Regions from separate parts of the Bacillus sp. OTU2372 genome, predicted to be linked through region 3. Evidence: riboswitches for the same ligand, from Rfam matches in the RefSeq annotation. Region 3 holds a riboswitch; each other region holds the start of a gene.
The links. Region 3 has a riboswitch for thiamine pyrophosphate ahead of AAHB15_RS04120 (thiamine phosphate synthase). Riboswitches for the same ligand answer to the same signal wherever they lie in the genome.

Region 1 (9,997 bases), on a different contig from region 3:
CAGGAAAGGTTTACGGGTTAACACCGAAAATACATGCAGATGAGATCGAACCCTTTGAAGGGGCGGAACTGGCCGCCGAAGTGGGGGCGATTTCCGCGGACCATTTATTAAAAGCCTCTGAAAAAGGACTACGGGCGATGGCGGATAAAGGGGTCGTCGGGGTCCTGCTTCCGGGAACCGCTTATTTTTTAATGGCGGAGTCGGCAAATGGACGTCACATGGTCGATTTAGGGGTATCGGTAGCTCTATCGACCGATTGTAATCCTGGCTCTTCTCCAACCGTTTCGTTACCATTTATGATGAATCTAGCATGTTTAAAAATGGGGCTGACACCAGCAGAGGTAATCACTGCAGCAACTATTAATGCAGCTCATGCCATTGGGCGCGCCAGCAATATCGGCAGTTTAGAGGAAGGGAAAAAAGGCGATGTTACGATATTTAATGTAGAGAATTATATGAAACTCCAATACTTATATGGGATAAATCATATTGATACCGTAATTAAAAATGGCAGAGTTGTAGTAAAGGGAGGTCAACTGGTTGAAAAGCTTTCTCTATCCTAAATTAAATCCACCGAGTTTTGTCTGGGTCAGGCCTGAAGGGAACACCCAAATAACAAAGGTTCATGAATGGATTCAGCCGCTCTCAACCAATTCCAATCCAGAACAGACCAGGAACACGGACGTTGTGGTCGTAGGTGTCCCGCTCTCTCGTTCATCGATTAGTCCCTCCGGGGCATCAGAATTTCCTGATGCCTTCAGGCGTGCCTGGAAGGGATTCACTACTTATAACATAGATGAAGATTTGGATTTAGCAGATATGACGGCTCTGGATGTGGGGGATGTCCCGATGCATGTAACCGATATCCGCCGCTGTCAGGACAATATTGTCGAGGCATCGGCTACCATCCATCGGAATTTTACTACTTCGATAGTGGCGGCAATTGGCGGAGATCACTCGATTACGGCGATGATGGTTAAAGGATTACACTGGGCCAAACCGCGCGAGAAAATCGGCATTCTTCAATTTGACACCCACTTCGATTTAAGGAGTCTGGCCGATAATGGACCGTCTAATGGAACACCGATGCGGAATTTGATCGAAAGTGGTGTGATAGAAGGCTCGAATTTATACAACATCGGTTTGCATGGTTTTTTTAACACCAAAGATTTGAAGCAGTATGCAGATGAAAAGGGTGTTAATTATTATACACTTCGCCAGTCCAGAAAGAGGGGTATTGAAGAAACGGTCAGTCAGTGTCTTAAAGAGCTGGATGAAAAGGTCGATACTATTTATTTGACTGTAGACATGGATGTTCTCGATATTGCCTATGCCCCGGGGGTCCCCGTCGGAACGCCAGGCGGAATGACTACAGCAGAACTCTTCGATGCAGTACTCACTGCTGCTATGCATCCAAAAGTCAAAGCCATCGACATCGTCTGCCTCGACCCATTAAGAGACACCCAAGTTCATACAACCGTAAAACTCGGCACCCACGTCTTTTTAACCTTTCTAACAGGAGTAATGCTACGAAAGGTGACAGGCACCGAAAAGGATTTAAATAAGTTAGATAACTGATAAATAAACAAGAATGGTCAATAGCATTCGTTAAAAAGTTGCATAAAACCTTGAATTATTCTCAAGGTTTTTTATTTTTTGACATTTTGTTTTATAACAGTTAATTTCCGACATCATTATGCGAAAAATGTCTGTTTGTGCGCTTTCCCGAGGAATAAAACGCATTAATCACTATGATTCAACATGCAGCGCCCATTGTTATATAATAGATATATTGGACATTATATTGAACGAGGGATGAAATTTGAAAATTGTGATTATTTCCGACACCCATATGCCTAGGCGAGCCAAGGGACTTCCAGCCAGATTGAAAGAGGAATTATCGGACACGGATTTGATCATCCATGCTGGCGACTGGCAGACCATAGATGTTTTACATGAGCTTCAATCCTATGCGAAAGTGGAAGGGGTCTTTGGGAATGTCGACGATGACAACATTCAGGAACAATTCCCCGAAAAAAGGATTCTAGAGCTAGGCGGGTTTAAGATAGGTATTACCCATGGGCATGGTAAAGGGAAAACCACTGAAAAGCGGGCCACTCTAGCATTCAACGGGGAAGCAGTAGATTGTATCATTTTTGGTCACTCTCATATCCCGATAAAACGCTATGAAGACGGTGTGCTTCTTTTTAACCCTGGCTCACCCACAGATAAACGGCGTCAGAAGATGTATTCCTTTGGACTTTTTCATATTGGTGATACGATAAAGGCAGAGCATATCTTTTTTTCAGATAAAGGAGAAACAAATGAATAAAACAGTGATCGTCTATACAACCAAAGACTGCATTGAATGTACAATGGTTAAAAAAGTACTAACGGAGGAAGGAATACCGTTTGAGGTCAGGGACATTTCAAAAAATGCTTCCTTCCAAAAAGAAGTCGAACAATACGGCTTCCTAGGGGTTCCAGTAACTGTACTAAATGACCGGGCAATAAAGGGATTTACAAATGAATTAAAGGAAATTATTGACTTAGCGAAATGTTAAGGTGTCAATAAAAATTCTTTACATTGTAGAAAATTAGCGTTAATATGAGTGTAATTTAATAACCAAAGATCTACTAGGGGTGCCCTGTGTATCAGGCTGAGAGAAAACAATAAAGTTTTTAACCCTTTGGACCTGATCTGGGTAATACCAGCGTAGGAAAGTAGCTAAACGAGATATTTTTTTGCGTTTTTCTTTCAGAACACTAACCAGGTCCATTTTATGGGTCTGGTTTTTTTATTTTTGGCTGTGTTAAACTTGGTTGTTGACTTCCGCTCCAGGCGCTTCGCTTTCCGCAGGCGGTCCGGGGAGCCTCCTCGGCGCTATGCGCCTGTGGGGTCTCCCCAGCCCCGTACTCCCGCTGGAGTCTTCGCGCCTTCAGCTCCAATCAACACCGTTATAAAATCAATAATAACCTTTAACACAGCCTTATTTTAAAAAAGAAAAGGGGAGTTTAGAATGGAACCAAATTTCATCTATGAAACATTACAGAAAGTAAGAGAGGTTAGCCCGCTTGTACATAATATTACGAATGTCGTTGTGACTAATTTTACTGCAAATGGTCTGCTTGCCTTGGGTGCATCGCCTGTTATGGCTTATGCCAGTGAAGAAGTAGCGGATATGGCGAGGATTTCCAGTTCACTGGTTTTAAATATCGGTACGTTAAATGCCCAGAATGTTAATAGCATGGTGATAGCGGGGAAAGCGGCTAATGAGCAGGGCGTTCCTGTCATTTTTGACCCAGTGGGAGCCGGAGCAACCACATATCGAACCGATACAGCCCACAAAATCATGAGCGAAATCAAAGTTTCAGTGGTTCGAGGAAATGCCGCTGAGATTGCCAATGTAATTGGTGAAAAGTGGCAAATAAAAGGTGTTGATGCAGGTGCGGGAAATGGAGACAAAGTCGAACTTGCGATCAAAACAGCTAAGATAAGTGGATGTGTTGTTGTCATAACCGGAAAAGAGGATATTGTATCAAACGGTGAAACCACTTATGTCGTATCGGGCGGACATCCAATTTTAACAAAAGTGACTGGTACGGGCTGCCTATTAACTTCCGTTATCGGTGCCTTTGCTGGAGTGGAAAAGGATGTACTTCGAGCAGCGGTTGCTGCGTTAGCCTATTACGGGATTGCTGCGGAGAAGGCGGCAAAGAAAACAGCTGAAGCGGGACCGGGCAGCTTTCAAATTGAATTTTTAAACCAATTAGCATTAGTCACAGAAGAGGATATTAAAGCAAATGCTTCAATTAAAAAGATTTAACGGAGGTTTGTAAGATGAATAAAGCATTAACGATTGCCGGCTCAGACAGCGGAGGAGGCGCCGGAATTCAAGCGGATTTAAAGACCTTTCAAGAATTAGAGGTCTTCGGTATGTCCGTCATAACTGCAGTCACCGCACAAAACACCTTGGGCGTTCATGGGGTTTATCCGATGACACCGGAAGCGATCATTCAACAAATTCAAGCGATTGGGGAAGATATCGGTACGGATGCGGTGAAAACGGGGATGCTGTTTAGCTCAGATATTATTGAAGCTGTTTCTGAGCAAGTGCGGAAATATAGATGGGAGAATCTCGTCGTTGATCCTGTGATGATAGCTAAAGGCGGTGCATCATTACTGCAGCAGGAAGCTATTTTCGCGATGAAAACCTATTTATTACCGATCGCAAAGGTGATTACACCGAATATTCCGGAGGCGGAGGTTCTAACGGGATTGACCATTAAAAGCGCCGAAGATAAAAAGGAAGCTGCCTTAAGATTGGTTGAGCTGGGTGTTCAAACGGTCGTCATCAAAGGCGGTCATGATGAAGATGATTCAGAGTCAACGGATTTACTATATGATGGTAGAGAGTTTCATACCTTTACCAATAAACGAATTCCGACAAAAAATACACATGGAACCGGGTGTACGTTCTCGGCGGCGCTAACGGCTGAACTTGCGAAAGGTGCTTCAGTTTATGATGCAGTCTTAACAGCCAAGGAGTTTATTCAAGCGGCAATCGAGGATGGCATTGAGGTCGGCCATGGTCATGGGCCGACAAACCATGGAGCGTTTCGGAAGAAAAGGGAGCTGGGAAATCGATGATAAACCTGAGCGAGGCTTTAAAGGTATATTTTATCATGGGCAGTCCTAACTGCCTCAAAGAACCGGTCGAGGTTTTAAAAGAAGCAATCGCTGGTGGAGTTACCATTTTTCAATTCCGTGAAAAAGGAAAGGGTGCTTTAATTGGGGCAGAAAAATACGAACTGGCTAGACGGTTACAAAGTATCTGCAAAGAACATCAAATTCCCTTCATAGTTAATGATGACATTGAATTGGCAATTGAGCTCGATGCGGACGGTGTACATATCGGGCAAGAAGATGAACCAGTAAAGGTGGTACGTGAAAGGATTGGTGACAGTAAAATCCTTGGTGTATCCGTCCATACCCCGGAAGAAGCCGAGACGGCACTCAACGATGGTGCTGATTATTTCGGAATTGGACCCATCTACCCTACTAGCTCAAAGGATGACGCGAAGCCTGTCAGGGGAACAGAGCTAATCGAAATTCTCCGCCAACAAGGCTATACCATTCCAATGGTCGGAATAGGCGGTATTACTAGTGAAAATGCAGCGCCAGTCGTAAAGGCCGGAGCAGATGGTGTTTCCGTTATTACGGCCATCAGTCATGCAGATTCACCACTCGAAGCAGCGAAGGCATTAATAAATAGTGTGGAGGGACGATAACGTGAATAAAACGTATAAGCTGACACTAACGGCGATGATGGTCGCGATAGGCACGATTACTAGTAATCTCGTAGCTATACCAATCGGGTTTACAAAGGTATTCCCCATGCAGCATTTTTTAAATGTTTTATCTGCTGTCTTACTAGGGCCCTATTACGCCGTTGCCCAGGCCTTTTTGGTCTCATTGATCCGCAATTTAATGGGTACAGGCTCTATTTTTGCCTTTCCTGGCAGTATGGTCGGTGCCCTACTCGCATCGCTTTTATTTTTAAAAACAAAAAAGATGTACCTTGCATTTGCCGGTGAAGTAATAGGAACAGGGATCCTTGGTGCGCTTCTATCCTATCCGATCGCCACGTTAATCCTTGGACAAAAAGCAACACTATTTGGATTTATTCCGTTATTTATCTTCAGCTCGTTTGCAGGTGCACTGCTTGGATTTGTGGTCTTAGTCGTATTTTTAAGAAAGAAAGTATTAGTAATGAATGATAGTAAGTCTCCAGCAATAAAAAACTAGGGTGTGTGAAAATTGAACGAGGAATTGATTGCAAAAATCACGAGTGAAATTGAGGCGAGAAAAGGGGAATTGTTAGACCTTTTATCTGATATTGTTGCCTTTCCAACAGTCAGCCCTCCCGCCCGTAATACGAATGAGGTTCAGGAATTTATTAAAGGATATCTTGAAGAGTTAGGTTTTAACACTGATAAATGGGATGTCTATCCTAATGACCCAAACGTGGTTGGAATTTTACAAGGTAAATCTTCTGGTCAGTTTAATAGTTTAATCATAAACGGCCATGTAGATGTTGCCGAGGTTGGCGACACAAAAGAATGGAGCTCCTCCCCATTTGAGGCTTACCAAAAGGATGACTATATATATGGACGGGGTGTCGCGGATATGAAAGGCGGAATTGCTGCATCACTCTTTGCCATAAAACTATTAAAAGAATTAGGTGTCACCTTACAAGGCGATCTTCAATTCCAATCCGTCATTGGCGAAGAGGTCGGGGAGGCCGGAACTCAAGACTGTGTCGAGCGCGGATATAGTGCAGACTATGCCGTAGTGGTTGATACAAGCGACTTACATATCCAAGGACAAGGCGGCGTCATTACCGGCTGGATTACCATTCAAAGCAAGGAAACCTATCACGATGGCATTCGCCGGAAAATGATTCATGCCGGCGGTGGTGTTAAAGGGGCTAGTGCGATTGAGAAAATGATGAAGGTTATCGCTGGCCTCCAAGAACTTGAACGCCACTGGGCTGTAACCAAAAGCTATGAAGGTTTCCCGCCAGGTACTAATACTATTAATCCTGCGGTAATCGAAGGTGGCAGACATGCGGCGTTTGTTGCGGATCGCTGTGCATTATGGGTAACGGTTCATTTTTATCCGAATGAAGATTTCGAAGAAGTGATTACGGAAATTGAACAGCATATCAATGCCGTTGCCGCTGCTGATCCGTGGCTCAGAGAAAATCCTCCACAGTTTGTCTGGGGAGGGAAATCTATGATTGTCGACCGCGGTGAAATTTTTCCTTCATTAGAAATAGACCCGGAGCATCCAGGTACAAAACTGTTAACGAACTCCTTTGAAAAAATGTTACACCAACAGCCGAACGTAGGCATGTCAACAACGGTGACTGATGCAGGCTGGCTAGGTCGTGCCGGGATTCCGACTGCTATTTTTGGACCTGGAAAATTAGAGGATGCACATGCAGTGAATGAAAAGCTGCAAATCCAGCAGCTGCTGGATTTTACCAAGGTATTAGCTATTTTTATCGCGGAATGGTGTAACACCAAGAAGGAGGAAAAACACCATGACATTTTCTGAGCGCCTTTTTCAAAAAGTAAGTGATATTTGGGAGAAAACCCATCAGCATCCATTCGTTGTCGGGATGGGGAAGGGGGACCTTCCGGTTGAATCATTTATTCGCTACATGAAGCAAGATTACGTGTTTTTAATCGATTATTCGAAGCTGTTTGCTTTTGGAACTGTGAAAGCAAGAGACATTGAAACAATGGCAGCCTTTGCCAAGCTACTTCATGAGACATTGCACGGGGAAATGGATTTGCATCGCCAATATGCGGAGAAATTTGGGATAACACAAGAACAGCTTGAAGAGACAAAACCAACTCCGATGAATTTAGCCTATACCCGTTACATGTTAAATGTCGCACAAAATGGTTCATTAGAAGAATTGATTTCAGCATTATTGCCTTGTATGTGGAGCTATTGGGAGATTGGCAAGATGCTAGCAAATGAATATCAAGGTGCTAGTAACCACTATCTTTATGGTGAGTGGGTAAAAATGTACTCTTCTGATGAATTTGGTGCCCTAGCCCAGTGGCTGATCGATTTATTGAATCAATTGACTGAAGGAAAGCCAGAATGGGAGTTAACCATCCTAGAAGAACACTTCCTGACGACATCCCGTTTTGAATATATGTTCTGGGATATGGTCTATCAGGGGGGCGAGTGGCCTGTCTAATTCATCAATGTTACAGATCAGCGAACTATCTTATACCTTTGGTGCCGAAAAACCGATTTTTGAAAAAATTTCACTCGACGTAAAAGCTGGGGAATTTGTTTCCGTTATCGGGGCGAGTGGTTCTGGTAAAAGCACTCTCTTTAAGTTGGTAACCGGGTTAATGGAACCTCAACAAGGAGAAATTCTGATTAATGGGGAGCAGGGTGCCGGAAAGAGACTAGGAAGTGTGGGCTATATGCCGCAAAAGGACTTGCTTTTACCTTGGAGAACCGTTTTAGACAATGTTCTACTTCCGCTCGAGGTAACAAAGGAAAATAAGAAAGCGAAATTACCAGAAGTGCGGGAGTGGCTGGCTCGCTTTGGACTTGCCGATTATGAAAATGCTTATTCCAATGAACTGTCGGGAGGAATGCGGCAGCGGGTCGCTTTTTTACGAACTCTTATGACTGGGAAAGACCTATTATTGTTAGATGAACCGTTTGGTGCACTGGATTCGATGACGAAGCGTAATATGCATAGCTGGTTATTGGGATTGTGGGGAGATTTACAAAAGACGGTCCTGTTTATCACCCATGATTTAGAGGAAGCCATACTGCTCAGCGACAGGATTTATGTGCTAAAAGTGGATGGAATGGAAGAATGGAAGGTTAACCTGCCCAGACCGAGAAGTTCAGAATTAATCTATGAAGCTGATTTTATTAGGATGAGAAAAGAACTGGAGTGGCTGATTCAACATGAAAACAACTAGATTAAAAAAATGGACGAGTGATTACGGTTTATTTATTATCGTCGTCATTCTTCTGGTCAGCTTATGGGAAATGGTTGTAAAGCGGGGAATCATTCCAGCCTTTATCTTGCCGTCACCTTCAGCTATCTGGAGCTCATTAATAGACAACCGTGAGCTTCTGTTTGAAGAGCATTTGCCAGCCACTCTGAATGAGGTGCTGATTGGGTTTGCGATTTCCGTTACTGCCGGAACCTTACTCGGAGTTGGCATGCACTTTTCTCGTACATTAGAGAAAGTACTTTATCCGTTTCTAGTGATTTCACAAACGATCCCGCTGATCGCGATTTCGCCAATATTTATTATGTGGTTTGGCTATTCGATTTGGAGCAAAATTGCCGTCACGATTTTAACGGCATTCTTTCCGATTGTCGTTAGTACTTATGATGGGTTGAAGTCGGGGGGGCAGGAATATCGTGAATTATTGTTAACAATGGGGGCAAACCGCTGGGCGATTTTTAGGAAAATACAGGTGCCAATGGCCCTGCCAGCGTTTTTGACAGGTTTGAAAATGTCGGTTGTCTATTGTGTTGTCGGGGCGACGATCGGAGAATGGCTCGGTGCCAGTGAGGGGCTGGGGTACTTCAGCCGCCGGATGTCAGGAAGCTTAAAGGCAGATGCCGTGTTTGCCGCGATATTTTTATTATCATTACTTGGAATTATTCTGTTTTTATTGATTAGTTTCATCGAAAAACAATTATTGAAAAATAAATACCACATCTAAGAGGGGAAGTAGAAATCAATGAAGAAAACTGCTTTAATCCTGTTTAGCCTTTTGCTGCTAATATTAAGTGCATGCGGGAAAAACGACGAAAAGGCAACCGAAAAGAACGCAACAAGTGGGGACAAGAAGCTTGAGAAAGTGACCTTAATGTTAGACTGGTATCCAAACGCCGTTCACTCTTTCCTTTATACAGCACAGGAAAAGGGCTACTTTAAAGAGCAAGGCTTGGATGTAGAGATTCAAATGCCGGCAGATACAAATGATCCGTTAAAACTTGTCGCTGCCGACCAAATTGATATGGCGCTCAGCTATCAGCCGCAGGTATTGGTGGCACGTGGGGAAGATATCCCTGTTCAATCGTTTGGAGCGATTGTACGTCACCCTCTTAATCAACTAATGGTGCCAGCAGATAGTTCAATCAAATCCCCTAAGGACTTAGCAGGTAAGACAATCGGCTATCCATCGATTCCTTTGGATGAAGCAATCGTCCAATCCATGGTTAAGTCTGACGGTGGAGATGCTTCTAAGATTAAAATGGTTGACGTGGGTTGGGACTTAATTCCGGCGATGGCAACTAAGAAAACAAACGCTCTAATTGGCGGTTATATTAATCATGAGAAGTTATTGCTGGACAAAGAAGGTCATCCAATGCGCACTTTAAATCCTGCTGACTACGAGGTACCAGATTACTATGAATTAGTATTGGTC
Region 2 (9,997 bases), 790 kb from region 3:
GAGTGTTATTCAACTATGGCAAGTAACAACAACTCTAATCAACTTTTAGTACCAGGCGTAGAACAAGCACTTAACCAAATGAAGTATGAAATCGCTCAAGAGTTTGGCGTAAATCTTGGTGCAGATACTACTTCACGTGCAAACGGTTCTGTCGGAGGAGAAATCACTAAGCGTCTTGTAGCTATGGCAGAATCTCAACTTGGCGGCGGATTCCAACGCTAATCTTTAAAAAACTTTATTGTACAAATTAATAATATGGCTTAGCCCCTTCCTGTTGACGGAGGGGGCTTTCACAGTTTTGAGATAAGAAAGAAAGTATAAAAGTTTTTGACCTCGAGAATTGTCCAGCTCCATGCGCCATCGGCTCGAGGTCACAAGCCAAAGTCTAAGCGCCTTGCGATTTTCTTATTACACCATCTTTTCAGGCTGGATCCACTCAGTAAATTGTTCTTCCGTTACGTAATCAGTTTTAAGTGCTGCTTCTTTTAGGGTACAATTTTCCTTAAAAGCAAGCTTTGCAATTTCAGCTGCTTTTTCATAGCCAATATGTGGATTAAGCGCTGTAACTAACATTAACGACCGCTCGACATTATTTTTAATCTTTTCTACGTTTGCTTCAATTCCTATTGCACAATTTTCATTAAAGGAATGAATCCCATCGCTAAGAAGCCTTATTGTCTGAATGAGATTATAAATAATAACTGGTTTAAAAACATTTAACTCGAAATTACCCTGACTGGCAGCAAAACCAATCGCAGCGTCATTCCCAAAAATCTGGCAGGCAACCATTGTCAAGGCTTCGCTTTGTGTTGGGTTGACTTTTCCCGGCATAATGGAACTTCCCGGTTCATTTGCAGGAATGCTAATCTCTCCTATTCCACTGCGTGGTCCACTGGCAAGCCAACGGACATCATTAGCCATTTTCATTAAATCGGCAGCCAATGCCTTTAATGCACCGTGCACAAAAACAATTTCATCATGACTTGTCAATGCATGAAATTTATTATCCGAAGATTTAAAGGAATAACCTGTTAGCTTGCTAAGTTCCTCAGCCATCATTTGTCCAAATTGTGGATGGGCATTAATGCCTGTCCCTACCGCTGTTCCTCCTATTGCCAAATTCAATAGATGCTGGCTAGCTTCCTTAATCATCTGTACATCTTTTTCAAGCATCGCCCTCCAGCCGCTGATTTCCTGGCCAAGGGTAAGTGGGGTTGCATCCTGTAAATGGGTTCTGCCTATTTTGACAATGTCAGCAAAAGACTTCTCTTTTTCTTGTAGAGTATTTTTCAGTTCTAAAATCTCTGGGATTAAGTGGCTAGTAATTTTCATATAAGCTGCTATATGCATGGCTGTTGGGAACGTATCATTCGAACTTTGAGACATATTTACATCATCATTTGGATGAATTCTTTCTGCTCTTCCCATATCGACAAGTTTTTGATTTGCCCGATTGGCAATCACTTCATTGACATTCATATTAGATTGGGTACCACTGCCGGTTTGCCAAACAAGTAATGGAAAATGCTGATCATAATCCCCATTATGTATCTCATTACATACGTTTAGGATAATACTCATTTTAACTTCATCAAGCTTCCCTAATTTTGAATTAACGATCGCCGCAGCTTTTTTAATAAATGCCAGCCCATAAATGACTTCAATAGGCATTTTTTCTTCACCAATTTTAAAATTTTCTTTGCTCCGCTGTGTCTGAGCTCCCCAATATTTATCTTCGGGAACTCGAATTTCACCTAGAGTATCCTTCTCAATTCTAAATTTGTCCAAAACCTTCCACCTCACATTTTCGACTACTTCAATATATATATCCATTGTTACCTAATTTATTAACATCGCAATAATTTCTTTTGTTAAAGAACAAAAGCGCAAGCGCCTTGAACAGCCCCGACAAGCATAAGACGCTCAGGGAAAGAAGGCGTTCTTTGCCTTCATTCCCTGAGTGGCTGTAAACCATCGAGGGGCTAGGTGCTGGAGCTGGACGTCGACAATCCTTTTATTAACAGTTATCCACAAGCGAAAATTTTATAATTTCCAAACGATTAAAAAAACTACAGACACATGTCTGCAGTCTAAGATTTAATGAGTGTATATCCAATAAAATAGGAAAGAATTAGAAGACTACCAATCGCTAGTACAACCGAGTATTCTGACATATATATCCCACCCTTTGATTTTGTTTTTAAAATATCATAAAGACAGGATGCAGCAAGTGATATAAATTACACCTTTGTGACTTGAAGTGAATTTTTTGTGAATATATAGCTTTTTGGAAGTGACCGGTAGACATCCATTAAAGCCAAACCCTCTCTTCCCAGCAAATTCGTTAATCAATATGTCCTTTTCCTTTATTCTTCCACTTTTTATTCCACTTCTCGATTTGTTTATTCCATCTGTCTTCCCACTTTTGGACTTCATTGTTGAAATGCTCTTGAAAATTACTTTTCTCTTCTTCTTTTTTCCTTTTTTCTATCAATGGAGCGATATGTGGGACATTAAAACGCTGGCTCGGGGTGCCCTTTAATGCTTCTTCCATCACTGTACGAAAGACAACAGCTGAACCAGTTCCATTAGCTGGGGTTATATAATGGTCAGCGTCTGTTTTATCATAACCGACCCATATCGCCCCGACTAACTGTGGCGTATAGCCGACAAACCATTGATCCTTCAAGCCGTTTATTCCTTTAATTGGTACCTGCGTAGATCCTGTCTTTCCCGCTGTTTCCCTGCCAGGGATTTGCGCTGCTTTTCCTGTTCCTTCTTCCACTACACCAAGAAGCATGGTCGTCATATTGTCGGTTACAGCTTTTGATGTTACCCTGACCTTTTTTTCTTTCCACTCGGCGACTGCATTCCCCTCTGAATCAACGATTTTTTTAATAACATGCGCCTTAATCCGACTTCCTTTATTAGGAAAAACAGAAAATGCCTCAGCCATATTTAAGGGTGATACCCCTTTATGCAAACCGCCTAGAGCCATTGATAAATTATCATCCTCTTTATCCAATGGAATCCCGAACCGCTTAACAGCATCAACTCCCTTTTCAATCCCTAATTCATTTAAGAGCCACACAGCAGAAACATTTTTTGATTCCTTGACCGCTTCATACATAGGAACCTCACCTGCATATTGATGGTCATAATTACTTGGCTGATAAGATCCAAACTTCATTAGTTTATCCTTTAGCATATCGGTAATCTTCCAGCCTTGCTCTAGGGCTGGTGTATATACAACAATTGGCTTAAACGAAGAGCCCGGCTGTGCCTTTAGTTGGGAAGCACGGTTATACCCTCTAAAGGTATGCTTTCCTCTTCCACCAACAATGGCCCTGATCCCGCCTGTTTTTGGGTCGAGTAATACACCGCCGCTTTGGACAAGGCGATCCGCACTTTTAGGAAATAGGGAGCTATTTTGATAGGTTGTTTCCATTGCGGTTTGCATTTTTGGATCAAGTTCCGTATAAATTTGGAAACCGCCAGTTAATAATTCATCCTGTGTAAAGCCATATTGCTTTACGGCTTCATCTAATACTTGATCAACGTAATAAGGGTATTTTCCACGAAACGGATCGTCTCCTCTATTCATTAAGACAACCTTGTCCGCCTTTGCCTGTTGATATTGCTCAGTATCGATAAAACCTTGCTTCTCCATTTCAGATAAGACTAGATTGCGTCTTGCTGTTGCCTTTTCCAAATGCTTATAGGGATTTAGAGCTGATGGCGCCTTAATTAAACCGGCAAGTAGGGCAGATTCATTTACTGATAATTCCTGCACATCTTTCGCAAAGTATTTGCTAGCCGCTTGTTTAACACCATAGGCACCATTACCAAAGTAAATTTGATTCACGTACATTTGAAGGATTTCCTGTTTAGAATACTCACGTTCAACAGCAATGGCTAAAAATACCTCTTGTAACTTTCTTTTAAGGGTCTTTTCTGATGTAAGAATCGTATTTTTGGTTAATTGCTGCGTAATCGTACTGCCTCCTTCAACCATCCCTCCTGCCTTCATGTCACGAAACAGTGCACGTGAAGTTCCGATTAAATCAACTCCATTATGCTGGTAAAATCGATGGTCTTCAATCGCAATAATGGCATTCTTCAAGGAATTCGGGACTTCCTTAATTGGAACCCCTTCATTCTTATTAGCAGATACCTTACTGGCGATTTTTCCACTTACATCATAAAAAACAGTCGGCTGTGGCAGCTCATTCTTTAATCCTGAAATATCTGCATCCTTTGAGAAATAAGAAAGAAGACCGAAAAAGACTAACACTAGAATCAATATCAACAACAAAATCACTTGAAACAAATGCCACTTCCTCAACCGCTTAAAAAGAACAATTACTTTTTCTGTAAAAATCACTATGAGGACATCCTTTAGCTGTAATCTTTTAACAGGAATACTCTTCGATTATTTATTAGTCTTTGTAAAAATTTGAAAAAAAACATCACTATGAAAAAAAGATGGGCCGAGGCCTCATCTTTTTTTCGCATTATTATTCACTTTTTGCCAGTTCTTTAAAGCGTTGTCTAGAAAGCTTTTCATCAAAGCTTGAAAAGATACGATAGTTTTGATCGTCTAGAATCCGAAAATGCTTACTTAATATATTTTGCTGAAGGATAAAGCCGTTTTTTTGCGAAATCCCCCTCCACCAAACTCGTCCGCCAAGGGTTTTTGCTTTACGAAGGTCGATTCCGTTTAGGGCAACTGTTTCTAATACCTCTAGGGGTTCATTTCCAAATAAAAATTGGACGGTTTCCGTTTCTCGAAAAAGGGCACAAATGGAAACAACTGTCGACCAGCCAGCCAGAACCCTCCCTTTTTCAATTTGTACAAGGGTTTTCTTCGAAATACCGATAATATCAGCCATTTTATCCTGGGTATAACCCGCTTCTGTCCTAATCAGCCGAAGCTTCTCAGAAACCTGTATAATAATTTCATCCCTGGTCACAGTAAGCCCTTCCTTCAATTTCTTCTAGTGTAATTTTACACAAGTTTATAGGACTATTCAAATTTCAAGAAAAAAAACTGCTATATTTCACTTAGCAGTTTAAGTACTTTATCTTTTATATTTGTCTAACTCCAGGCCATACGCCGCTGACCAGGGCGTTTACGCATTTCGTGGTGGGATACCGCACTGACTGGAACATGAATTTTTCAAATCACAGGCGGCGCATTTTCCCTTTTTGGATTTACTAATGAATTTCACTAATGCCCAGGCAGCATATCCAAAAATAGCCAAACCGATTATTATACTCGCAATCATTGGGTCCACCCCTTCAAGATTTTACATCAATCCAAATAATTTTCCTCCTTGGTAAATGACCAAGGACAATACATAAGCAATAACGAACGCATAAATCATCGAAAAAGCAGTCCATTTCTTAGAACCGGTTTCCTTATAAATGGTTGCTGTCGTTGCCAAACAAGGAATATACAATAGGATAAAGACCATATAGCTATAGGCTGCCAGCGGAGTATAGTAATTAGCCAACAACCCTTGCAGGCTTGCATCATTTGGAACGAAGTAAATAATATTCATGGTTGAAATGATCGCTTCTTTAGCCAGGAAACCTGTTATTAAGGAAGCAGATGCCTGCCAGGTTCCAAAGCCAATCGGATTAAAAATAGGGGCAATTATATTACCAACAGCAGCTAAATAGCTATGGTCCATATCAACTTTCAGGCCATTAGGACCTGCATAAGATAATAGCCAGATAAAGACGGAACCGGCAAAAATAAATGTTCCCGCCTTTCTAACAAATCCTTTCCCTTTATCCCAAGTACTTCTCCATAATGATTGAAACTGTGGAAGTCGGTATGGAGGAAGTTCAATAACAAATAAAGATGTTTCAGATTTTAGCAGAGTTTTAGAAAATACTTTGGCTAACGTCAATGCTACTACAATTCCCAACAAGTATAGGCTAAGAACAACAAATGCCTTATGGCCTGCAAAAAAGGATCCTACAAATAAGGCGTATACCGGTAACCGGGCTGAGCATGACATTAATGGTGTTAATAGTATAGTTAATAGTCTCTCGCGAGGAGTTTCAATCGTTCTAGCCGCCATAATCCCAGGAACATTACAGCCAAAGCCAATCATCATTGGGATAAAAGCTTTGCCATTTAATCCTACTGATTCCATTATACGGTCCATTACAAGGGCTACGCGCGCCATGTAACCAGAGTCTTCTAATAAGGAAATAAAGAAGAACAGGATAAAGATTTGCGGTACAAACACAAGTACGCCGCCAACTCCAGCTACTAACCCTTCAATAATTAAGTCATGAATAAAATTTGAGGCATGAATAGAACTTAAGACCGCCTCAAACCCGGACGTGACAGGTCCCGTTAAAAAGGCATCGAGCACATTTGATAAAGGCGTGCCCAGCCAATCAAATGTCAGCATAAACATGAAATACATGAGCAGCAAAAAGATTGGCATCCCAAGAAAGCGATTCGTTACAATGCTATCAATTTTTTCAGATAGTGGTAAACCTGAGTCACTTTTGCTAGCTACTTCGGCAACGATTTTTTCAATGACTTTTTTTCGTTTTAAATAAATAAAATTAGAGAGTGACTTTCCATCCAATCGTGCTTGAATCTTGTTTTCCAAATTTCTCACAATATCATTTATTCTTTGAGGATTGGCGATACTGTTTACATAGTTTTGAACATATTGATTTCCCTCAAAATATTGAATAGCAAGAAAACGAATAGAGTGGCCGGTCTTCCCACTAATTTCACCGGTAATTGCCGTAATCGCCTCTTCTACCTCTTTGCCATAATAGACTATGTGCTTATTGGCAGGCTGGATGGATTTTGTAGAGATTACATCTACAAGCTTGTCACACCCTTTTCCACTCCGAGCCACGACAGGCACAACCGGAACGCCTAGAACTTTGGCCAGCTTCGGAGCATCAACATGAATGCCGCGTTTATTGGCAACATCAATCATATTTAAACCTATAAGTGCAGGCTTCTCAAACTCAAGTAATTGCAGTGTTAAATGTAAATTACGTTCTAATTGTGATGCGTCTAAAATATTTAATAACCGGTCAACTGATTCAGTTAAAAAAAACGAAGTTACAACCCCCTCATCCTTTGATAAAGGATTAAGAGTATATACTCCCGGTAAATCTATTAATTGTCCAATATTATTCTTGAAAACTCCGACTTTTTTTTCAACCGTTACACCGCTCCAGTTGCCAACATACTCATAGGAACCTGTTAAATTATTAAACAATGAAGTTTTTCCAGTATTCGGGTTTCCAATTAGAGCGATTTCCATTATATTCTCTCCACTTCAATCTGAACGGCTTCTTTTCGGCGAATCCCTACACATTGGCCGCAGGATTCGATCATAATTGGGCCGCCAAATGGCATCACACATTTTACACAGACTTCAGATCCTTCAGTAATTCCTAAATCAAGTAAGCGCCTTTGAACGAGGTGACCAACATGAGATAGGTCAATTATTTTTCCTTTATCTCCTGTTTTTAAAGAACCAAACATGTATATCACCCTATCTACGTTAATTGAGAATGATTATCTTTCTAATTGTATTTTAACACTTTTTTGAGTTAATAAGCATGATAAATTTGACAAAAGTTCGAAAATATATTCAGAAGGTCATCGATATCTATATAAAAAAAAGGAAAAGAACTAATCCTTTCCTTTTTTCCTTTATTATAGACTTTTTTGCAAAATCATTTTCTTTGGAAGGGCACTAATTAGTACAATAGTAATGGTTGCACTAATAATGAAATTAGGCAGCATATAGGTTCCATTATATAGTAGAGAGTAGATAGCTACCGGCTGGCCTTTTGGAGCATACTCGCCGAAAAAGGCAATCCCAGAAATCACATGACAAAAATATCTAAGTGCACTTCCCAAAAATGCCCCACTAATTACATAAGCCATCCATTTACCATTGTTCTGTTCATTGATTGATTTTTTAATGGCAGGTGCAAAAACTCCTGCGGAACCAACAACTGTAAAAGCAATAAAGTAATCAATAATCCCTTGTACAATCGTATAAACTTGGGAAAACCCTAGAATAAACTGAAGGAAACCTAATAAAAAGCCTGTTAAAAGTCCACCCTTTATCCCCCAGCGATAGGCAATCAGGAATATCGGCACCATCGCAATGGAGATGGAACCACCCTGCGGCCAAATTCTTAAAGATACAATTCCCGCGACAAAATCTAATAAATAAGCAAGTGCAGTAAATACAGCAACTTCTGCAATAAATAAAGTATTACTTCTTGTTTGATTCACTAAACATTTCCCCCTCTATATAAATAGACCCGCTTGATCTCTTCCGAAAGACTATATGTTGCCATAACAATGTGGAAGAAAAAAAGCAATTCAGAACTTGGAATGTCTGAATTGCTTTGTATTTAAGCAAACCACATCCCTACGCTAGTGTTAACTAACAGGTTCATAGGGTCAGAACGCTAACGTTCACTCTCAGCCGCCCAGAAAGCAGCTCCCCCTGTGGAAGTATTCAATTGTATCCATAGAAAATATACTACTCTACCACTAATTAAACAAGATATTTGTTATAGAGAATGTTATATACGACATTATAAATTATGGATAATTAATAACATTTCACTGGATAAAAATTTTTTCCTTAAATTTCATAAAGGATTTTTTCATTCTTCAGCGAATTATCATGGTAATCAGTTTGGTTAAAACCAATAGGGGGAAACAACATGTTTACGGGAGAACAAACGGATTTAATCGCCTTTTTTGCTCATAACAAAAAGCAATTAGTACAAGAATGGGAAAATGCAATCATGATATATCATGGTGATCCCTTTAAAGGTAAAATACGTGAAAATGGGGAAGCCCTATTAGATGTTATTCTAACGATGCATACCATATCTAAGGAAGAATTATTAACGATTATCGAAAAAATCGCCATTGCCATATCAAAGGAACGGGTTATGGCCGACATTAACATTGGTGATTTTGTATACAATGTCAATATCGGGAGGACAATTTTATATAGCTATTTAAGTAAGACTGGACTGACATGGTCCGAATTACAAAAATCTATTAATGATATTAACTTTTGTTTTGATAAATTCTTATATTTTGCCGTATCCCATTACTCTGAAGCGAAGAATAAAATTATTGAAGAAAAGACGATGTTTATTGATTCAACCCACCAGGATCGCTTAACACTTCTCGGCCAAATGACTTCAAGCTTTATTCATGAATTTAGAAACCCACTTACATCTGTTCAGGGATTTATTCAATTACTGAAAGCCGATTATCCAAATATGAGATATTTAGATATCATTTCAAGTGAATTGGACCAGCTTAATTTTCGTATCTCCCAGTTTTTGTTACTTTCGAAAAAAGAGCTTATTGGTAAGGAAAAGGTATTTTTCAAATTAAACCACTTAATTGATGAGGTTTTAAACTTCCTCTACCCTAGTATTTTGGACGGTAAAGTTAAAATTCAAAATCATTTAGACGGCGACTATACATTGAATGGCTATGCAGATGAAATCAGGCAGGTCTTTATTAATATCATTTTTAATGCCATTGATGTTCTGAATCACCACGAGGTCGCAAATCCGACGATTGAGATAAACAGTTTATTAGAAGACAATACAACGATAAAAATTAGTATTTCAAATAATGGGCCCGTCATTCCAACTGAGTTGCATAAAACCATTTTCGAACCGTTTTTCACTACAAAAAAACTGGGGACTGGCCTCGGCTTGTTTGTCTGTAAAGAAATTATTGAAAAACATAAAGGAAAATTAACCTGCGACTCTTCACAAGATAAAACAACGTTTTCCATTTACTTGCCAGTTGCTTTGGACCTAAGTGATGAGCAGGAAATTAATCTATAGAGGACATCGAATCCCACTTTCAAATAAGCAGGGATTTTTTTCTTTTTAAATTCATCTCCCATTCCGGCCTGCACGCGCATATGATGTACCAAAAATCATC
Region 3 (9,997 bases):
ACTTCGGTGGATATCAACATTTTAAAACTTGGATTTGAAGCATCAAGGGGCTTAATCGAGAAAATTGAAAGCAGTACAGAACCCACCAAACGAATTATCATTTCACATCAATTGGTTGAACGTTCTTCATGTAGTCGACTCCATAAAGAGAAATAAGATTGAATAACCTTAAAAAGAAAGAGGTTCCTTCCAGAAGGCTGTTTATTAAAACGGCAGATCTTGAAGGAACCTCTTATTATTTTTCGTATTTTCTATCCTAAATATCGATGGTATAACGCTTTTGCTTCAGATAAATTCTTCGTTCCGTGTACTAAAACCCTTCCGTCTTTAAAAACGACTAGTCTGTAAGGATCTAGACTGAAAGATAAAAGGTAAGGATTTCGCTGTACGGTTCTCCCTTGATTCTCTAAAACTTTTTCTAATGCCACTAAATCCCGGACAATTGGAAAAGAAGGGCGTATCTGAACAGAGTCTCTTCCACACAGTACCGCTGTCTTTGTTTGGTTTTCATAAGACAAATAGGGGTACGAGGGCTTTTCCCCGCAACTGGGACAATCCTCTTTTTTCAATTGGTCTACTTTAATTGCACTAAACTGGTTTTTCCATAAATCACAAGAAACTAATTTGTTTCGTAATGAATCTAAGTCACCAACCAAAATTTTTAAGGCTTCACTGATTTGATAGGATACCACCATGGTCACTGCTGGACTAATAATTCCAGCTGTATCACAGGTTAATCCTCCTAGGGGAACTGTTTCTAGTAAACAAGAGAAACAAGGTGTTTTTTCAGGAATAATGGTGTACGAGATTCCATAACTTCCAACGCAAGCACCGTAAATCCAAGGAACTTTATACTTTTGGGAAACATCATTAATCATCATTCTTGTTTCAAAATTATCTGTTGCGTCAATGATGAGGTCTACTTTTTGCGCCCATTCTTCTAGCTCTAAAACCGAGGCATCCGCAATCAATGCCTCTATGGTTACAAAAGAGTTAATAGCTGTTAAGCGGTTTTTAGCTGCAATCACTTTGGGCAGCCTTTTTTCAGCATCTTCTTCTGTATACAGCTGCTGCCGTTGTAAATTTGACCACTCCACATAGTCACGATCCACAATGGTTAACTTACCAACCCCGGCACGGACAAGTGCTTCGGCATTTGCTGAGCCAAGTGCACCAGCTCCAATGATGAGAACATGTTTAGCTAATATTTTTTCCTGCCCAGCTTTTCCGATAGGTGGAAATAATTCCTGCCGTGAGTACCGATTATTCACCCGATACTCATTCCTTCCTTTGGACTGCTTGCCGTAGCATACCTCTTTTTCTCGATTCGGCCAGCTTCATATCCTAAACGTCCAGCTTCAATCGCTAAACTCATCGCTTTGGCCATTTTAACCGGATCATTTGCTGCAGAAACAGCTGTATTTAATAAAACACCATCCGCCCCTAATTCCATTGCTAAAGCCGCATCGGCAGGTGAGCCCACACCAGCATCAACAATCACGGGGACCACTGCTTGTTCAATAATAAAACTAAGGTTTACCGGATTAATAATACCCTGGCCAGATCCGATTGGTGAGGCTCCTGGCATAACAGCATGACACCCTGCTTCTTGGAGTTTTCTTGCTAAGACTACATCATCAGAAGTATAAGGCAGGACAATAAATCCTTCCTTTACTAACTCTTCCGTTGCCTTAAGGGTTTCGATTGGATCAGGAAGTAATGTTTTATCACAGCCAATCACTTCGACTTTAATCATATCGCAAAGACCTGATGCCTTTGCTAGTTTAGCAATCCGCACCGCTTCTGCGGCGGTTTTTGCCCCAGCTGTATTAGGAAGCAACGTATATTTATTGGTGTCTAGCTGTTCCAAAAAGTTAGGCTGACTTGGTTCAAAGATATTCATTCTTCGTACAGCAAATGTTAAAATTTCCGCTTGTGAAACTTCTACAGCTTCCTTTTGGGTTTCATAGCTAGGGTACTTTCCAGTTCCAAGCAATAAACGTGAATTAAATGATAATGAACCTATTTTCAACATGTCAACCGCCTCCTACAAAATGGACTATTTCAATTCGATCTTTATCTGATAATCTAGTACTTTGGTGTTCCAAACGGTTTAAAATCTCTCCATTGACTTCGACCACAACGACTTTATCATGGATTTCATAATGTGCTAGTAAATCTGAAACAGATATAATCTGTTCAGGTAATTGTATAGATTCGCCATTTAATAAGACTGTCATCAGTATCCCCCTAATGCACCATTTCTTGAATTCTATCAACCCGGAAAGCAGAGAGAAGTTGTTCATCCGGTCTGCCTTCCAATAAATCAGCTACAAGCGTACCTGTAACAGGGCTTAATAAAATTCCGTTCCGGTAATGTCCGGCTGCAATGAACAAACCTTTCCAAAATGGATGTTCACCAATGTAGGGGAGGCCATCCCCTGTTTGCGGTCTAACACCTGCCCATACTCGCTCCCATGGGGCATCCAAAATCTGAGGCACAAGTTGAACCGCTCTTTCTATCAGACTTGCAATTCCGCCAGGTGTTACATTTTTATCAAATGAATGATCAACTTGGGTAGCCCCAATATAGATTTCACCATTGCGTTTTGGAACTAAATAGCAGCGTTTATCTGAAAAAATAGTCCTGTTGATGATGGGAGAATCCGTCTTTACTGAAAAACATTCACCTTTGACCGGATAAACAGTCATATCAATTCCTGTTTCAGCCATGAGCCTTGAAGCCCATGCGCCGGTTGCAAGGACAACCTGGTTACAATGGAAGTTTCCTAAGGTGGTTTTAACCCCGATGACTCTTTCTTGTTCATAGATAAATGAAAGGGCTTCGGTATTTTCAAGGATTGTCGCCCCGAATTGTTCAGCTCCCTTTGCAAATGCTAGCGATAATTTTTCCGGTTGGACATGCCCGTCGTTAGGAAGATATATCCCGCCGGCCACACTAGGGGAAAGGGAGGGTTCCAATTCTCGCAGACTATGAGAATCAAGCCATTCTATTTCTGTATCCCACTTTCGTTGGAAGGCTGCCTGTTGTTGAACGTCAGCTGCAATTTCTACTGTTTCGGCAATCTTAATCATCCCATTTTGGATAAACTCAATATCAATCCCGGTTAGGTCTAATAACTCATTTGAGAGGGCAGGAAACATGGCCTGACTTTTTAGTGCTAGCTGAAAAAAGGGACCATCCTCTTCAATCTCTGCTTGTGCGGCCAGCATTCCGGCAGCTGCACTGGAAGCTTCACAGGCCAAATGGTTCTTCTCAATGACAACCACTTTTTTTCCCATCTTTGATAGTTGGTAGGCAATCGAACTTCCGTTTATTCCGCCGCCAATAATCGCAACATCATATGAATTTTTCACTTTTTCCATCTCCATCTTTTAATGCGTTAACATACGATTTTACTGCTGATAAAGGATCATGAGAATCTAAGACTCCTGACATCACTGCAATGCCGCTTGCCCCAGCGTGGATAACTGGTTTCGTATTTTCGGGTGTAATCCCGCCAATCGCAATGACCGGAATATCCAACTTGGTAACCCTTGATAATTCCTCAATCCCTTTCGGTGTCTTACCTGGTTTAGATTGGGAAGGGTAGACGTGACCGAATAGCACGTAATCAGCACCATCCCGTAGGGCTTTTTCTCCATCTGATATGGAGTGAATGGAACTTCCTACCCTTAACTGCGGAAAAACTCTTTTTACTATCGCTGGCGCTAAACTATGAAAGGCTAATTGAACCCCTGCCACCCTTGTAGTAAAAGCAACATCCACCCGGTCATTAATGATCAGTTTTGATAAGGGGATATCTTTAGAAAGCAGATCAATCGCTTGAAAAAGTTCCCTTGCTGTTTTTTGCTTTTCTCGTAAGTGAATCGACGTTACATATGGGTGGATATCGATCAAAATCTCCTGTAACTGCTCGATGGGCATCTTACCGTTCGAAATAATATGTAACTCTTTCGCATTTGTTAAAATTCGCGTCACCCCTTAAGAAGCTACCGCTTATTGAAATAAGTGAAAAACAAAAAAACCACTTTCCTATGTAAGAAAGTGGTTTGATTATTTGAAATGAAATGCATGCGCACTCAAATAGCCCGTTTTCCACTTCCCTACGCTGGTATTACCCAGATCAGGTTCATAGAGTCCCGAAGTAGCACTTCAATCTCAGCCCTTTAAAAAGGCACCTCTAGCGGATTAATTTCATATTAATTTATAATAATTACCTTCATGTTTAATATTAACACCAGTGTTAGAAATGTCAAATAATTTTCTAAATTAAATCTTAATTAAATTCAATTTTTATGTTTTGCGACTTACCTAATTCTTTATGGTTTTGATCAAGCACATCACTCGTTTGAATTTCTAGCCATTGGACTTCAGGGGTTGATTTTTCAATAATAAACCCAAGTGCTCCTTGCTTTGAACCCTCAGGCTCTATTTCACCGCCTAAATACTCTATATAAAAGTCATCCTTGAAAGTTCTTGTCTCACTATTACTTGTAGTTAGATGAGCAACTGGTCCAAAATGTACTGTTTGATCTGATTTATTGACTAGCTCCACTTCCACCTTAATAAAATCAAATTCTTCATAGTCATCTGTGTAATAATGAAAGTAATCCATTAACGAATAGGTCGGCATATTGTGAATCAGTTTGACATTCTTGATTCTCATTTCAATCGGTCCAATAGCATAACTTTTATTTTGTGCGGCAATCTCTTTTAAGTTTATTGTCCCTTTACTATCTTTTATCGTTTGCCCTACTTGAAGGAGGTTGGTATCATCGGATACTTGTGGATTAGGGACATATATATCAGATAAAGTTTTAGCCCTACTATTTTCATTATTTGAATTATCTTTCTGGTTGTCAGATACATGTTCTTGTTTTTCAGTTGCTTTTGCAGTAGGTTCTATATTTTGAACGGCATTACAGCCAAACAAGAAAAGAGGTAAAACAAGTATGAATGGTGTCAATATTTTCATAGGATGGTCACCTTTCAGATAAGATAGTAGGTTTCAAAAAAGTTCCCGTTGAACACCAAAGCCCAACGGGAAAAATAGGTATTTTTTTATCAAGATTACTTGCCATTTTTTAAAATATCAAAGATATGTTTCGCTTGGTCCGTATTATCAATATTTCCAGCAAACAGGTTGCTGCCAGGGCCATATGCGTATACGTTGACGTCTTCACCCGTATGTCCGCCAGTTGTCCAGCCTGTCACGGAACGATTGTCAAAAATAGTCTCAATCGCATTATCAATAGTGGTAACGTTCTTAGATGCTGCAGCCTTTTTTACAGAATCAATTTCTTGAGATGTTAATTGTAAATTAACATAGTTTTTTAGTGTTTGTTCAACATCTGCCCCTTTGGAAATTTGTTCTGCCATAAAGTCAGGTGTACGTTCTGCTGCTGCAATCGGAGCTCCAAACCAGTTATAATCACCTCTAGCACCAATCGAGTATCCGCCGGTTGAATGGTCGGCTGTTGCGACAACTAGAGTATGCTTATCTTTTTTCGCAAATTCAATGGCCGCTTTAAAGGCCTTCTCAAAGTCTTCCATTTCACTCATCGCCGCCACAATGTCGTTATCATGTCCAGCCCAGTCAATTTGGCTTCCTTCTACCATTAAGAAGAACCCATTTTTATTTTGGCTTAATTTATTTAAGGCGGTTTCGGTCATGTCTTGTAATGAAGGCATGGAGGTTTCACGATCAAGCATTTTTGGCATTCCGCCTTGAGCAAATAATCCTAACATCCGAGAATTATTGCTTTTTAACATTTCTTCTTTATTAGTTACATAGGAGTAACCGTCTTTTTGGAATTCCTTTGTAAGGTCACGATCCTGACGAACAAAGTTGCTTAAGCCGCCTCCAAGCATGATATCAATTTTATGTCCGCCATTGATCATTTCATCATAATAATCATCCGCAATGGCATTCATGTTTTTACGGCTGACATCATGGGCACCGTAAGAAGCAGGTGTGGCATGGGTAATTTCGGAAGTCGCAACCAGACCAGTTGATTTTCCTTTTTCTTTTGCTGCTTCAAGGACAGTTTTTACAGATGAACCGTCATTATCTACACCAATGGCCGCATTATAGGTTTTAATACCTGCTGACATTGCAGTTGCTGCGGCAGCCGAATCTGTCACGTTTTGATGAGGGTCCTCCGGATAGGTCTTTTGTTGTCCAACTAGATATTTATCAAATTCTGTTTGCTCGACCTCTTTAGTCGAGGGATTTTCCTTTAAATATCGATAAGCAGAAGTATAAGACACTCCCATTCCATCACCGATTAAGAAAATCACATTCTTAATCTCTGCATTGTTCTGTTTAACTTCCTTTGCTTCGACGTCATTATGTAGGGCCCCAAGCAAAGTCCCAAATGCTACTGTGGATAGTACTGCAACAGGTAAAATCTTCTTCTTTAAGACTTTTTTAAACAAAATAATAACCTCCTCCGATTTTTAATTAAAATTAATGAATTTTTCATCAAATTTTAATTTTGGTTACTAGTAAACTATAAAGTGAAATTATTAATCTATTATGAATATAATGTAAAGATTGGTTTTAGTTTTATATGATGATGGTCTTAGTGAAAATGAAGTGGTTTTTGTTCGTTCGGGTCTTTAAAAATAAAAAAGCATGGAAATTTTCCATGCCCTTTTGGTTATTGATAATGAACTTTCTTTTTTAGTTTAGATCGTTAATTTGTATTAAAAGAAAGTTTGGAGTATTCAACTAGAAGGATTTGATATCGGTTTTTCGTATCTTGGATTTCGCAATAATCTGAGGAGTAACGGTAAAGTAGTACATAATTTTTCCCGTTATATTGAACTAATTGGTCTTGCATGATACCACTCCTTTAAATGAACTTTATCTTTATGTAAAATGATAACCAATAGGGCTCTAACTTTGCCAAATACCCATGATAGACACTCTTGCTAGCCCCATTAATAATATATTAATTAAGAATTGTTAAGTAAATGCTAATTTAATGAAAAAGTTCTGTAAATTTTCATATAATCACTGCTAGAGGAGTAGATGTCTAATGAGGAGAAACATATTTTTAGAAGCAGTTAAAAAAATATTTTATTTTTATAAAAAAATAACAAGGATATTTATCATAGCTGACAAATTCTATATATAAGAAAAGTAGGGGAAGGAAGTGGAGTGAATGAAACGCCAGAGAACTTTCTTTATTATGCATAACCTTATTTTTGAAGTCCAGAATCCAGAAATAACAGTTAAGAAAATAAAAGTAGCAATGGTTAAAATAGAAAATGAGGAATATAAAGTCTTGAGAAAACAATTTGATGAAGAGGTTTTTAATATAGAAAGAAAATCTGGTGGATGGTTTATTACAGAGAAAGATAAACCAATCTAAAGTAAATAGCTATCTTATAATAAAACAAATTATGTCAATGGAGTGAATACACATAGCAGATTTTTTTAAGGATATCGAACCATTACCTCAGGAGTTTTATGAACAGCCCACACTTGAACTTGCAAAAGCTTTACTCGGTTGTCTCCTTGTAAAAGAAACAAAGGAGGGAGTTACGGCAGGTTATATTGTAGAAACAGAGGCATACATTGGCCCAGGGGACAGGGCGGCTCATAGCTATCAAAACAGGCGTACGAAAAGAACAGAGGTTATGTTCCATCGTTCCGGTCTTGCCTATACTTTTGTAATGCATACTCACTGCCTTTTCAATGTAGTTAGCGGCGGTGAAGAAAAACCAGAAGCCGTTTTGGTCCGTGCTCTTGAACCTGTGTTCGGTATTGAGTTAATGAAATTTAGAAGAGGCATGGAAGAACTAACAAAATTAACGAACGGCCCAGGCAAACTAACAAAATCAATGGGCATTTCAATGGAAGACTATAGCCGCGCCCTGACCTGTCCACCTTTATATATTGCCAAAGGTATCTGCCCGGAAAGCATATCAGCCGGAAAAAGGATTGGAATTAACAACTCCGGTGAAGCCCGAGACTATCTTTGGCGTTTCTGGGTTACTAATAATCAATATGTTTCAAAACAGCAAAAAACCTGATCCTATTGTTTCAACATAGGATCAGGTTTTTTGTTCTAAAATGTATCCGTTTACATAAATTTCGAAGAAAGGAAGCAGTTTTTAAATCGATGACAAAAAATATTACCGCTTTCCTAATTAATCTGTCAGGTTATCTTACCATATAATGGAATGTTATAAGAATAAGAAAGATAATCAATCTAGGGTTTTATAAAGACATATAAAAAACATATAAAAGACATTGGTTTGCTAGAGCTTAGCGATTAAGAAGAGGTCGGCTGCTTAAGAAATAATAAAGGTACATTGTCTACACCAAATAGAAATGAAAGGGGAAGATAATAGATTATGGAACAACAAAAAATTATTATCAGCGGAGAACGATTACAGGCCGCGCTTGAACAATTTGCAAATTTCGGACGCACAGAAAACAATGGTGTAACACGTTTGGCTCTATCTGCAGAAGATCGTTTAGCAAGGGATTATTTTTGCTCTTGCTGTAAAGCATTGGGGATGTCGGTCGAAATTGATGATATGGGAAATATTTATGCGAAATTACCTGGGGTGGAAGAAAAGCCGCCGCTCGTGATTGGTTCCCATTTAGATTCCGTTAAAAAAGGTGGACGGTTTGATGGAGTGTTAGGCGTAGTAGCTGGTTTAGAAGTTGCCCGTGCTTTAGTTGAAAATAACATTAAGCCTCGTATTCCTCTCGTAATCGCCAATATCACAAATGAAGAAGGAGCAAGATTTGAACCATCCATGATGGCCTCAGGAGTATTGTCAGGTAAATTCGATAAAGCTGCAATGGTAAAGAAAAAAGACGTAGCTGGTATTTCTTTTGAAGAAGCGTTACATTCAATCGGCTACGCTGGCAAAGAGGAATCCCGATTAAAAGAAGCAGCAGCATTCTTGGAATTACATATTGAACAAGGGCCGATTCTAGAACGGGAGTCTCTATCAATCGGTGTAGTGGAATGTGTGCTTGGGATGGTTTGTTATGAAATTCAGATTACAGGGGAATCCGACCATGCTGGTACCACTCCAATGGACATGAGAAAGGATGCTCTCTTTGCTGCCAATAACTTGATCAGCGAAGCCCGTCAAAAGCTTAGTGCTCTTGATAAGGATTTAGTTTTTACGATGGGCCGAATGAATGTCCTTCCTAATATTCATACCGTTATTCCGAATAAAGTAGTTTTTTCATTAGAGGCTAGACATAAAGACCCATTGGTCATTAAGCAAGTCGAAGAAATTATCTTAGGTCTCAAACACTCCCAGGCTAATGAGGGCTGTGACATCCAAACTGAAAAATTGTGGGACCGCTCAACGGTATTATTTGATGAAAAAATATGCGATTTATTAGAGAAATCTACTAAGTCATTAAACTACTCGTATAAAAGAATGGTGAGCGGTGCCGGTCATGATGCTCAATTCCTAGCAAGCTATATACCAACTGCGATGATTTTTGTTCCAAGTATCAATGGAAAGAGTCATTGTGAAGAGGAGCTTACCACCTGGGATGATTGCGCAAAAGGAGTAAATGTCCTGTTAGAAACTGTACTCTCTTTTTAATTAATTATTTATTCATATAAAGGAGGTTTTGGCAATTGAGTGCGGAAAATCATTCAAAAATATCATCTAAAGATTTAAGTCGGAATTTCCAAGAAATAATCCCTGCATTAACAAAGCAAGAAGCAATGGAAGAGTCGAATCGCTGTCTTTACTGCTATGATGCACCATGTGTTAAAGCATGCCCAACTGGGATTGATATCCCATCATTTATTAAGAAAATCGCTTCTGACAATTTAAAAGGATCTGCCAAAACCATTCTAACGGCAAATCCAATTGGGGCTAGCTGTGCGCGCGTCTGTCCAACGGAGGAATTATGTGAGGGTTCCTGCGTTTTAAACCATTCTACCAAGCCAATCATGATCGGTAACCTTCAGCGTTATG

Region 1: linked by a shared signal. The riboswitch ahead of thiM (hydroxyethylthiazole kinase) and the one ahead of AAHB15_RS04120 (thiamine phosphate synthase) in region 3 are both predicted to bind thiamine pyrophosphate.
Region 2: linked by a shared signal. The riboswitch ahead of thiT (energy-coupled thiamine transporter ThiT) and the one ahead of AAHB15_RS04120 (thiamine phosphate synthase) in region 3 are both predicted to bind thiamine pyrophosphate.

Annotation. Positions count from the first base shown of each region.
Region 1 covers NZ_JASATK010000004.1:116,765-126,761, reverse strand. The annotation lists gene hutI (imidazolonepropionase) at 1-563, shown strand, start outside; gene AAHB15_RS10005 (agmatinase family protein) at 541-1,578, shown strand; gene AAHB15_RS10000 (metallophosphoesterase family protein) at 1,832-2,332, shown strand; gene AAHB15_RS09995 (glutaredoxin family protein) at 2,325-2,564, shown strand; TPP riboswitch at 2,630-2,740, shown strand; gene thiM (hydroxyethylthiazole kinase) at 3,021-3,827, shown strand; gene thiD (bifunctional hydroxymethylpyrimidine kinase/phosphomethylpyrimidine kinase) at 3,842-4,651, shown strand; gene thiE (thiamine phosphate synthase) at 4,648-5,292, shown strand; gene thiW (energy coupling factor transporter S component ThiW) at 5,294-5,809, shown strand; gene AAHB15_RS09970 (acetylornithine deacetylase) at 5,822-7,123, shown strand; gene tenA (thiaminase II) at 7,110-7,781, shown strand; gene AAHB15_RS09960 (ABC transporter ATP-binding protein) at 7,789-8,529, shown strand; gene AAHB15_RS09955 (ABC transporter permease) at 8,516-9,289, shown strand; gene AAHB15_RS09950 (ABC transporter substrate-binding protein) at 9,308-9,997, shown strand, end outside.
Region 2 covers NZ_JASATK010000001.1:74,243-84,239, reverse strand. The annotation lists gene AAHB15_RS00445 (alpha/beta-type small acid-soluble spore protein) at 16-222, shown strand; gene fumC (class II fumarate hydratase) at 409-1,833, opposite strand; gene AAHB15_RS00435 (transglycosylase domain-containing protein) at 2,345-4,384, opposite strand; gene AAHB15_RS00430 (helix-turn-helix transcriptional regulator) at 4,518-4,973, opposite strand; gene AAHB15_RS00425 (FeoB-associated Cys-rich membrane protein) at 5,133-5,288, opposite strand; gene feoB (ferrous iron transport protein B) at 5,310-7,313, opposite strand; gene AAHB15_RS00415 (FeoA family protein) at 7,313-7,537, opposite strand; gene thiT (energy-coupled thiamine transporter ThiT) at 7,712-8,302, opposite strand; TPP riboswitch at 8,422-8,530, opposite strand; gene AAHB15_RS00405 (histidine kinase N-terminal domain-containing protein) at 8,743-9,897, shown strand.
Region 3 covers NZ_JASATK010000001.1:861,324-871,320, forward strand. The annotation lists gene AAHB15_RS04095 (LacI family DNA-binding transcriptional regulator) at 1-156, shown strand, start outside; gene AAHB15_RS04100 (thiazole biosynthesis adenylyltransferase ThiF) at 252-1,271, opposite strand; gene AAHB15_RS04105 (thiazole synthase) at 1,268-2,035, opposite strand; gene thiS (sulfur carrier protein ThiS) at 2,037-2,240, opposite strand; gene thiO (glycine oxidase ThiO) at 2,251-3,378, opposite strand; gene AAHB15_RS04120 (thiamine phosphate synthase) at 3,362-4,003, opposite strand; TPP riboswitch at 4,109-4,217, opposite strand; gene AAHB15_RS04125 (hypothetical protein) at 4,302-5,000, opposite strand; gene AAHB15_RS04130 (alkaline phosphatase) at 5,096-6,463, opposite strand; gene AAHB15_RS04135 (hypothetical protein) at 6,724-6,870, opposite strand; gene AAHB15_RS04140 (hypothetical protein) at 7,195-7,404, shown strand; gene AAHB15_RS04145 (DNA-3-methyladenine glycosylase) at 7,478-8,068, shown strand; gene AAHB15_RS04150 (Zn-dependent hydrolase) at 8,393-9,616, shown strand; gene AAHB15_RS04155 (NAD(P)-dependent oxidoreductase) at 9,652-9,997, shown strand, end outside.